3 regions of the Bradyrhizobium sp. CCBAU 45389 genome follow, and region 1 is predicted to be linked to each of the others. Evidence: predicted binding sites of a transcription regulator. Region 1 holds the regulator's gene; each other region holds the start of a gene.
The links. The regulator LexA, encoded in region 1, represses DNA repair genes until DNA is damaged. The targets are predictions, from matches to a motif close to TGTTCNNNNTGTGTTCNG.
Positions count from the first base shown of each region.

Region 2: the regulator LexA is predicted to act here: its motif matches at 1,759-1,776, upstream of XH79_RS31690 (putative DNA modification/repair radical SAM protein).
Region 3: the regulator LexA is predicted to act here: its motif matches at 1,323-1,340, upstream of recA (recombinase RecA).

Region 1 is NZ_LBIY01000010.1:35,850-39,124, reverse strand. Features, by position in the region: gene XH79_RS05705 (molybdopterin molybdotransferase MoeA) at 1-787, shown strand, start outside; gene lexA (transcriptional repressor LexA) at 964-1,665, shown strand; gene XH79_RS05695 (hypothetical protein) at 1,839-2,042, shown strand; gene XH79_RS05690 (hypothetical protein) at 2,238-2,669, shown strand; gene XH79_RS05685 (GAF domain-containing protein) at 2,895-3,275, shown strand, end outside.
Region 2 is NZ_LBIY01000096.1:403,580-406,854, forward strand. Features, by position in the region: gene XH79_RS31685 (UdgX family uracil-DNA binding protein) at 1-445, opposite strand, end outside; gene XH79_RS31690 (putative DNA modification/repair radical SAM protein) at 445-1,680, opposite strand; gene XH79_RS31695 (ImuA family protein) at 1,842-2,630, shown strand; gene XH79_RS31700 (Y-family DNA polymerase) at 2,527-3,275, shown strand, end outside.
Region 3 is NZ_LBIY01000097.1:34,930-38,204, forward strand. Features, by position in the region: gene XH79_RS33000 (hypothetical protein) at 455-604, opposite strand; gene recA (recombinase RecA) at 1,432-2,520, shown strand; gene XH79_RS33010 (hypothetical protein) at 2,624-3,275, shown strand, end outside.

The DNA of each region.
Region 1 (3,275 bases):
CGACGTGCTGCTGCGCAAGGGAACCCGGCTCACCGAACGCGATCTCGCTCTCGCCGCCGGGATGAATCACCCGCATTTACCCGTCCAACGCCGTCCAAAGGTCGCGGTCCTCGCCACCGGCGACGAGCTGGTGATGCCGGGCGCAATGCCCGGCCCCGGTCAGATCGTCTACTCCAACGGCTATGCCCTGCACGCGCTCGCCCGCCAGGAGGGCGCCGATACCGTCGACCTCGGCGTGGCCGCCGATACGCTGGAGGCCACCGCCACCGGGATACGCCGGGCCCGCGAGAGCGGCGCCGACATCCTGGTCACGAGCGGCGGCGCCTCGGTCGGCGACCACGACCTGGTCCAGCAGGCGCTCAAGGCCGAGGGCATCGCGATGTCGTTCTGGAAGATCGCGATGCGGCCGGGCAAGCCGATGATGCACGGCCGGCTCGGCGCGATGCGCGTCATCGGCCTGCCCGGCAATCCCGTGTCGTCCTACGTCTGCGCTTTCCTGTTCATGGTGCCGTTGATTCGCGCGCTGTCGGGCCGCGCCGTGATTCACCATCGGCGCGAGCGCGCCGTGCTCGGCCGCGACCTCGGCGCAAACGATGTCCGCGAGGACTATCTGCGCGCACGGCTGGAGCGGCGCGACGACGGCACGCTGATCGCCCTTCCCGTCGATCACCAGGATTCTTCGCTGCTTGCGAATCTCGCTGCGGCACAGGCACTTCTCGTGCGCGCACCGTTCGCGCCGAAGGCCGAAGCCGGCTCGCCATGCGAGGTGCTGCCTCTGCCCGTCTGAGCGCCGTCACCACACGCGTTCCGCGAACTTTGTCGCGTTCACGGTAAATTAAGCAGTTGCGGAACATGTATCGAACATATAGTGTCCGTTCATGATTTGTTTCGAGCATGCAGCGGCTTATCGCTGAACTGAGCGTCTCGGAATCGAACGACATCAACCGGGGGATTTTGGTCGAGATGTTAACGCGCAAACAATACGAGCTCCTGCGGTTCATCAGCGAGCGACTGAAGGAAAGCGGCGTGCCGCCTTCCTTCGACGAGATGAAGGACGCGCTCGATCTGCGGTCGAAATCGGGCATCCATCGCCTGATCACCGCGCTCGAGGAGCGCGGCTTCATCCGCCGCCTGCCCAACCGCGCCCGCGCGATCGAGGTCATCAAGCTGCCCGAGCTTCAGGCGGCCGCCGGCAACCGTCGCGGCTTCACGCCGAGCGTCATCGAAGGCAATCTCGGCAAGGTGCGCACGACCTCCAGCCCGCCCGCCGACGAGGGTGAGCGTCCGGTCGCCGTGCCTGTCATGGGCCGTATCGCGGCCGGCACGCCCATCGAGGCGCTGCAGACCCGCAGCCACACCATCAGCGTGCCGCCTGACATGCTCGGCTCGGGCGAGCACTACGCGCTCGAAGTGCGCGGCGATTCGATGGTGGAAGCCGGCATCCTCGACGGCGACATGGCGCTGATCCAGCGCAACGAGAGCGCCGACACCGGCGACATCGTGGTGGCGCTGATCGACGACGAGGAAGCGACGCTGAAGCGCTTCCGCCGCCGCGGCGCCTCGATCGCGCTCGAGCCCGCCAACGCCGCCTATGAGGTCCGCATCCTGCCGCCCAACCGGGTGAAGATTCAGGGCAAGCTGATCGGCCTGTACCGGAAGTACTGAGCTGACCTCGCGATCGTTCGACACGCGTTGGAGCGGACGATTGTCCGCTCCGGCTGGATAGTCTTTCTGGTTCTGCACAGATTATCCGGCCACCTCTCCCGCGCTAGATCCTCGGCACGCCGCACGAAGCACTCATCGCTTCGCAGGCCTTGTGAGAAACCGAGGAGACAACCATGCGCAAGATCGTCTTGAGCATCGTCACGATGGCGCTGATCGCAACGTCAGTGTCACAGGCCGTCGCCGCACAGTCGCATCATGTCCGCAAGGCGACGCCGCCGACGACGAGCGAGCAATTCCGCAACGCACGCGGAGCCATTGCAGCGCCGTCGCAACCCGCCTGGCCGTATTCAGGCTGGTCGGCACCTGCTGGCCGCTGACGACGAAGCATGCCGAATGCACGGGAGCAGGCTTTGTTCCTCGTGCATCTGAAAAAGATATTGTGATGGCGGCCTGCGGACCCAAAGCCGCAGATTTGCCCACAACCAAGCAGACCGTTGTATGCTTCCACTCTGATAGAGGCCTGTGCCTCGACAGGAGGCGCGGGTCGCTATCTTCGAATGAGGAGCACCCCGATGTGTGACTACAGCCTGCACGCCGTCGCGACGCGTCCCGCCGAAGTCGGCGAGACGATCGTCACGACAACCTTCCGCGGCACCTCGACACGCGGCTTCGCCTCCGAAGCCGACATGTCGGTCGCGGTATGCCTGCTGCCGGGAACGGAGCTCGCCTTCGCCGACAATGTCCGCTACGACAATCGCTGGATCTGGACGCGCACCATCAACTCGCGCGTCGGCAAGTTCGGCAAGATCGATCCGCACATTCCGGATCGCCATCACGATGCGATCGAATTCCCCGACGGCAAATACGTGCTGGTGACTCAGCTCGTGGAAGGCCAGCGCGCAACCGTGCTGCAATTGCCGGTGACCCAGCCACTCGGCGAGCGCGAGCACAAGCCGCAGATCACCGCCGACAGGCCGACGATCACACGCCTGCCGATTGGCTGACCTAGCTGCCCCCCGGCTCGCGGGTCGGGGCCAAGATTGAAATCGCCATCGCCGGCCGCGGCCGGCGAGATGGTGAGGTTTGCATCTTCGAAAATACCTTCGCCGGCTCGCCCGCCGCTGTTCTCCGTCGCACGAAGTTTGCGCTGCCCTGCCTGAATTTTGAACGTCCGTTCTGCAGGCAAATGGCCGATGCTGCCAGGAGGCTTGAGGCAGCGGGCACGTTCGATGAAGACCTTCATTCGCGTCGTTGAACTCTGGGTGCCCGACCGGACGCGCATGCGGCTGGAATTCGGCGGCGGCCTCTACGGCGAAGGGTTGTCCGCGTTCAGGGCCGCAAGCGAAGATCTGCGCTTCGGTCGGGATGAGGGCCTTCCCGGCAAGGCCTGGGCTTCCGGCCATCCCGTCATCCTCACCAAATTCGCCAACTCCTATTTCAAGCGGACCGACCAGGCGCTCGCGGCGGGCCTGACCTGCGGCGTGGCGGTGCCGGTGTTCTCAGGCGAATTCCTGCAGGCCGTGATGGTGCTGTTCTGCGGCGACGACGAGGCGCATGTCGGCGCGATCGAGCTCTGGCACAATGACCCCGATACCTCCCACGAGATGGGA
Region 2 (3,275 bases), on a different contig from region 1:
GCTCCGGCTCGAACCAGGCGACGTAATGCGCCTGGCGTTCCCTGCCGATCTCGCGGAAGCGCACGAAGGCGTGCATCTTGTGCTCGTCGCGATGGACGGCTCTTGCCATCGCCGTGACCTGCGCGACGTCAGGGTCGGTCGCGACCTCGATGAGATTGTGGTTGTCCTTCAGCCGGAACAGCAGGCGATAGAGGATCGCAAAACGCTCGACATCGCGATGCAGGATCGCCGCCTTGGCGAGCTCGACGAATTTGCCTGATACGTTGAAGGTGCCGTCATTCACCTCGAGGATCGGAGACGGCGCGGGCGGTGCGAATAACTCCGCTTCGCCGCCTTGCACGGTCCAGGTGACATCGCTGGGCTGCACGTGGTGAAGCACGAGGCTACGGGCGGCTTTGCGCCAGCCGTCGAAATCGGTTTCGGTGTCGAGGGTGATGTACTGCATCAGAAGCCAAACCCTAATTGTGTTGCCCTCGGCTTGAACCGCTCGATCAGCCCGGCAGCGTCGAGGCGATGCGGTGAGGGGCGGTGATCGCTGAGGACGATGAACGGCAGCGCCTTGTGCTTGGGCACGTGCAGCCGCGCGAGATCGGCGAGGCGGATGGTGGTGGTGCGCCGTGTCGCGATGATGCGCTCGACCGCCTTGGTGCCGAAGCCCGGCACGCGCAGCAGTTCCTCGCGGCTGGCGCGGTTGACGTCGAGCGGGAAGCGGTCGCGATGACGCAGCGCCCAGGCGAGCTTCGGATCGATGTCGAGCGGCAGCATCGCGCTGTCGTCGACGATCTCCGCAACGTCGAAGCCGTAGAACCGCATCAGCCAGTCGGCCTGGTAGAGCCGGTGCTCGCGCAGCAGCGGTGGCTGTACCAGAGGCAAAGCACGGCTCGCGTCGGGGATCGGGCTGAACGCGGAGTAATAGACGCGCCTCAATTTGTATGAGCCGTAGAGATTGGCGCTGGTGTGGAGAATGGTGTGATCGGAGGCGCTATCGGCGCCGACAATCATCTGCGTGCTCTGGCCGGCCGGCGCGAAGCGCTGCGGTTTTGCCTTCGTCTTTGCACTGCGGCTGTCCTCGGCTTCGTCGAGCTTCAGCCGCAGCCGGCCCATGGTGCGGCGGATCGCGCGGACGTTCTTCTCGGGCGCGAATTGCTTAAGGCTCGTCTCCTGCGGCATCTCGATGTTGATTGAGAGACGATCGGCATATTTGCCGGCTTCCGCGATCAGCGCATCGTCGGCCTCCGGAATGGTCTTCAGGTGGATATAGCCGCGGAAGTGATGCTCCTCGCGCAGCTTGCGCGCAACGCTCACCACCTGCTCCATGGTGTAGTCGGGGCTGCGGATGATGCCGGAGGAGAGGAACAGCCCTTCGATGTAATTGCGCCGGTAGAAGTCGAGCGTCAGCTTGACCACCTCCTCGATGGTGAAGCGGGCGCGCGGCACGTTGGAGGAGGCACGGTTGACGCAATAGAGGCAATCGTAATTGCAGGCGTTGGTCAGCAGCACCTTGAGCAGCGAGATGCAGCGTCCGTCCGGCGCGTAGGAATGGCAGATGCCCATGCCGGGCGCGGTCGAGCCCATGCCCTTGCCGTCGCTGGAATCCCGCTTCTCGGTGCCGCTGGAGGCGCAGGACGCATCGTATTTGGCGGCATCCGCCAGAATCTCCAGCTTGCGTTGTACGTCCATCCTGGAATCCATTGATTCAACTCATGAATTCTTGGCCTGCCAATTCGATTGACTCTCCGGCCGCCGTTAGCTTTATATTAGAACATATCATGAACAAATGAGCCAGCCGCTGGTTCTCTTTTTGAGAGCCACCGGCAATCACCTCTGAAGGAGCGGCGTATATGAGCGGCGCACGTATGAGCGCGCTTGCGACCTTGCGCGGCCAGATCGAGCGCATCGAGACGGCGGAGGTCGTGCATCAGCAGGATCGCATCGCACTCGGCCATGACGAGGCCGACGCCGCGTTGAAGGGCGGGCTCGCGCGCGCGGCGGTCCACGAGGTGTTTTGCGAAGGGCGCCAGGGCGCGGCTGCGACGGGCTTCGTCATGGGCCTTGCCGGACGCGTGAGCGCGCGCCGGCCGCTGCTGTGGGTGCGGCAGGATTTTTCGGAGTTAGAGGCCGGCGCGCTGTCGATGAGCGGGCTCGCCGAGCTCGGCCTCGATCCGCGCCGCGTGGTGATGGTGCGCGCGGCCGATGTCGAGAGCGCGCTGCGCACTTCGGCCGATGCGCTCGCCTGCGATGCGCTGGGTGCGGTCGTGCTCGAGCTCTGGGGCGATATCAGGCAGTTCGATCTCGTGGCGAGCCGCAAGCTGACGCTGGCCGCGCAAGGCTCGGGCGTCACCGCTCTGATGCTGCGCATGGCCGCACAGCCGCTGCCTTCGACTGCGGAGACACGATGGATGCTGCGCGCGGCGCATTCGCCGCCGGGCCCGATGTGGAGTGCCTGGGGCGCGCCGCGCTTCGATGCCGAGCTTTTGCGCAATCGTCATGGCCCCTGTGGCCGGTGGATCATGGAATGGAATTGTGATGAGTGCCAGTTCAGCGAACCCTCGACGTATTCTCAGCCTGTGGCTGCCGCGCCTGCCCATCGACCGGATCCAGCGGTTCCTTGGCAGCGCCGGGCTGGGTAAGGCCAAAGCCAAAGCGTTTTCAAGCGAAGTGGGTACCGGTTCGCGTGAAGAAAACGCGTCAAAACAAAAAGACGAGCCGAGCATTGTCGTCATCAAGGACAACAATGCGCTGGTGATCCATGCGCTGGACGATGCGGCGTCTCGTTTGGGTTTGCATATCGGCCAACCGCTCGCCAATGCGCGGGCGATGTGTCCGGACTTGAAAGTGTTCGACGCCGATGTCGTGGCCGATGCCAAGACGCTTAGCGACATCGCCGACTGGTGCGACCGCTTCACGCCGCTGGTGGCGCTCGATCCGTCGCACGGGCTGTTCCTCGATATCACCGGCTGCGCGCATCTGTTCGGCGGCGAAGCGGCACTTTTGCAGACACTGGTTCGTGCGCTCGCACGTCAGGGCTTTGCCGTCAGCGCGGCCATTGCTGGCACCTCGGTCTGCGCGCGCACGCTGACGCGGCAGGCGACCGGCACCATCGTGGCCGATGGCGGGGAGGCGGAGGCGATCAGTCCATTTCCGGTCTCGGCGCTCGGTGCGGGCGAGGCCATCACCACCGGCCTGCGCCGCGCCGGCCTGAAGACCATCGGCGATGTCGCCTCGCGCGCGCCGAGCGAGATCACGGCGCGGTTCGGGGCGCGGTTCTCCACCCT
Region 3 (3,275 bases), on a different contig from region 1:
ACGCCCACGAGTAGTTCTTTGCCCATGCCCTGATCTTAACTTAGGTCGGTTCGGGCTGGCTATGCGGTTTGTGCCAGATTTTCCCGATACGGGGCTCCAGCGAATGAGGACACGGCGGATTCAACTTGGGACACTGGCCGGATCAGGACGCTGCAAATCCGGGGTACGTCGGTTGCCCAATCGCCAGGTACCCGGCGCCGATGCAAGTTGCTGGACCTGGGTTAGCGTCAGCCTTGGCTGGCCCAGTACCTTTGGCCTCAACTCAGCCTGCCCGGAGTTGGGGCCGCCTTTTGGACACCCCGCGGAGGGGGAAGATCAGGGCCCTCGCTGCGGCCCTATTGTCCATTGGAGCGGCGCCGCTCCAATGCGGCGAAGACTTCAAACAGGACAATGATGATCGCTATGCCTGCACCGCCCCCAAGCGTTAGTAGAAGCACCATCCCCAGCATTCGATCTACTGCCGCTCTATGATTGGTGGCGGCGCTGGGGCTTCTTTTGATTCCAGCGCCATGACGTGCATCGGCCGGGCCTTCTCCGCGGCCGGCTCGGTCAGAGCCATCCGCGCCGCGATCTCTGCTTGCTTCAAATGGTCGGCGGTCGGCACTTCGTTTCCCCGCAGCTCCACCTCCTGCAGCGGAAGCTAGCGGCATAAGTACCAAAGTGAACATTCGTTCCGAGCCGCTGGGTACGACCTTAGCTCAAGGGACCGCGAAGCTTTTTGAGGATGCCAATCTGGTCGTCGATGTTCTCTTGAGCCACTTTCCGAGCCGCTTCCGTGCGCTCCGGATCGGGCGCAGGGATGGGTGGTTTGTCGAGGTGCTTGTCGGTGGGCATCCCCGCACTAGAGCAAATTGGGACACCCGCTTCATTAAACTAGGATACTCGGGGTCAAATACGGACAGTCCCCAAAATCGACGTTGTCCTAATTCCCCTCTGCGGGTGTCGGATATCGAACAGACCGTTCCAGACTTTTCAGCCAGATTGACGACATCCGGGATTTTGCGATTCCCTCCCGGGGCTGGAACAACGTCGCCCGCCATATTGCAAGCGGGCGACGTTGTTGTTTGTGGGGTGTCCTGATCTGCCTCTGCCGGTGTCCCCAAAATCGGTGCTGTCCTAATTAGGCCGCCAACTGAGGCGGCCTCATCTTTGAATATAAACGGCCCCAACTGGGGGCCGCCAACCCTCTGGGGGGTTTTCCTCCAGCAGTCGGGGGGGCACCTTTCGTGCTGGGGGCATCGTAGAGATGCGCTGCTAGGCTGATAGTTCCTCAGCCGCTTAGACTGGTACCCCACGGAGGCGGACAGTACCCAAAATCGCAAAAGAACATATTGCGAACTGAGAACAAATGGGGTACGCTGTTTTTATCGCCGGCCCGCCTCTCAATCGTTTGTCCCCCTAGCGAATCCTCGCCATAAGGAGCACGACCCAATGTCCGCAACTGCCCTGCGTATCGTCGAAGGATCTTCCATGGACAAGAGTAAAGCTCTGGCTGCCGCGCTCTCCCAGATCGAGCGCCAGTTCGGCAAGGGCTCGGTGATGAAGCTGGGCAAGAGCGACAGGTCCATGGACATCGAGGCAGTGTCCTCCGGTTCGCTCGGGCTCGATATCGCGCTCGGTATTGGCGGCCTGCCCAAGGGGCGCATCGTCGAAATCTACGGGCCGGAATCCTCGGGCAAGACCACGCTGGCGCTGCACACGGTGGCGGAAGCGCAGAAGAAGGGCGGCATCTGCGCCTTCATCGACGCCGAGCACGCGCTCGACCCGGTCTATGCCCGCAAGCTCGGGGTCAACATCGACGAGCTCCTGATCTCGCAGCCCGACACCGGCGAGCAGGCGCTGGAAATCTGCGACACGCTGGTGCGCTCGGGTGCGGTGGACGTTCTGGTGGTCGACTCGGTTGCGGCGCTGGTGCCGAAGGCCGAGCTCGAGGGCGAGATGGGCGATGCGCTGCCGGGTCTGCAGGCGCGTCTGATGAGCCAGGCGCTGCGCAAGCTGACGGCCTCGATCAACAAGTCCAACACCATGGTGATCTTCATCAACCAGATCCGCATGAAGATCGGTGTGATGTACGGCTCGCCCGAAACCACGACCGGCGGTAACGCGCTGAAATTCTATGCCTCCGTACGCCTCGACATCCGCCGTATCGGCGCGATCAAGGAGCGCGACGAAGTGGTCGGCAACACCACCCGCGTCAAGGTCGTCAAGAACAAGCTGGCGCCGCCCTTCAAGCAGGTCGAGTTCGACATCATGTACGGCGAGGGCGTCTCCAAGATGGGCGAGATCCTCGATCTCGGCGTCAAGGCCGGCATCGTCGAGAAATCGGGAGCCTGGTTCTCCTATGACAGCCAGCGCCTCGGCCAGGGTCGCGAGAACTCGAAGGCCTTCCTGAAGGCCAACCCCGACATCACCGCCAAGATCGAGACCTCGATCCGCCAGAACTCCGGCCTGATCTCCGAGCAGATTTTGGCCGGCACGCCCGAGAGCGACGCCGACGGCGAGGAGCCGGCGGACGAATAAGCCTTAACGCGGGAAAGTTTTCGCGAGGAGCGGGCACTGAGGACGTTGAGTTGCCGACGTCTTCGGTGCCCGTTTCGTCTTGCGTGAGGGGGGCGCGCCGACGATGAAGCGTGTGATCCTGACCAGTTCGTCCGGCGTTGGTCTTGCTCATGCGAACCGCGCCGACATGGTCGTCCCGCTTATTTTTCGGTTCGTCTTGGGAGTGTTACCCAACGCGCACCACCTGGACGCCTACCTGGAAGGAGACTCTGTAAGAGGCAATCCGGCAGTAATGTGGTTCGATCTTGTCGGCCGGTCTTCCCAGACGGGCCTTGCGCACAAGGGTGCCGGACTGGTCTGGTTCTGCAAGACCTACGGTGTAGACCTCATCGAGCTGTGGTTCGATCCTGAGCCGAACAGTCAGTTGCAGTTGATCTGGATGCTCGATTACCTGCGTTCTCATCCGACGGTCGCCGAGCGTCTGAAGTTGCGCTTTGTCGATTTCGATCTGCGCGGAGCAGATCCCGCAGAGCTTCGTCACCGTGACGTGCGGCAGTTCAATATCGCAGAAAGTGATTTTGCGATCGCCGGAATGGCCTGGGAGGCCTACCGCGCGCCGACGCCCGAGCTTTGCGCCGGGCTGCTCGACAGGCCGCTCGGCAAGCTGTCTTTCCTGAAGCCGGCCATGGAAGACCTGCTATCGGAACTGCCCTCGCCGGTGATGGGACTGGGGGCGACCGAGATGCGGCTTCTCGAGCTGATCGCAAGTGGACACA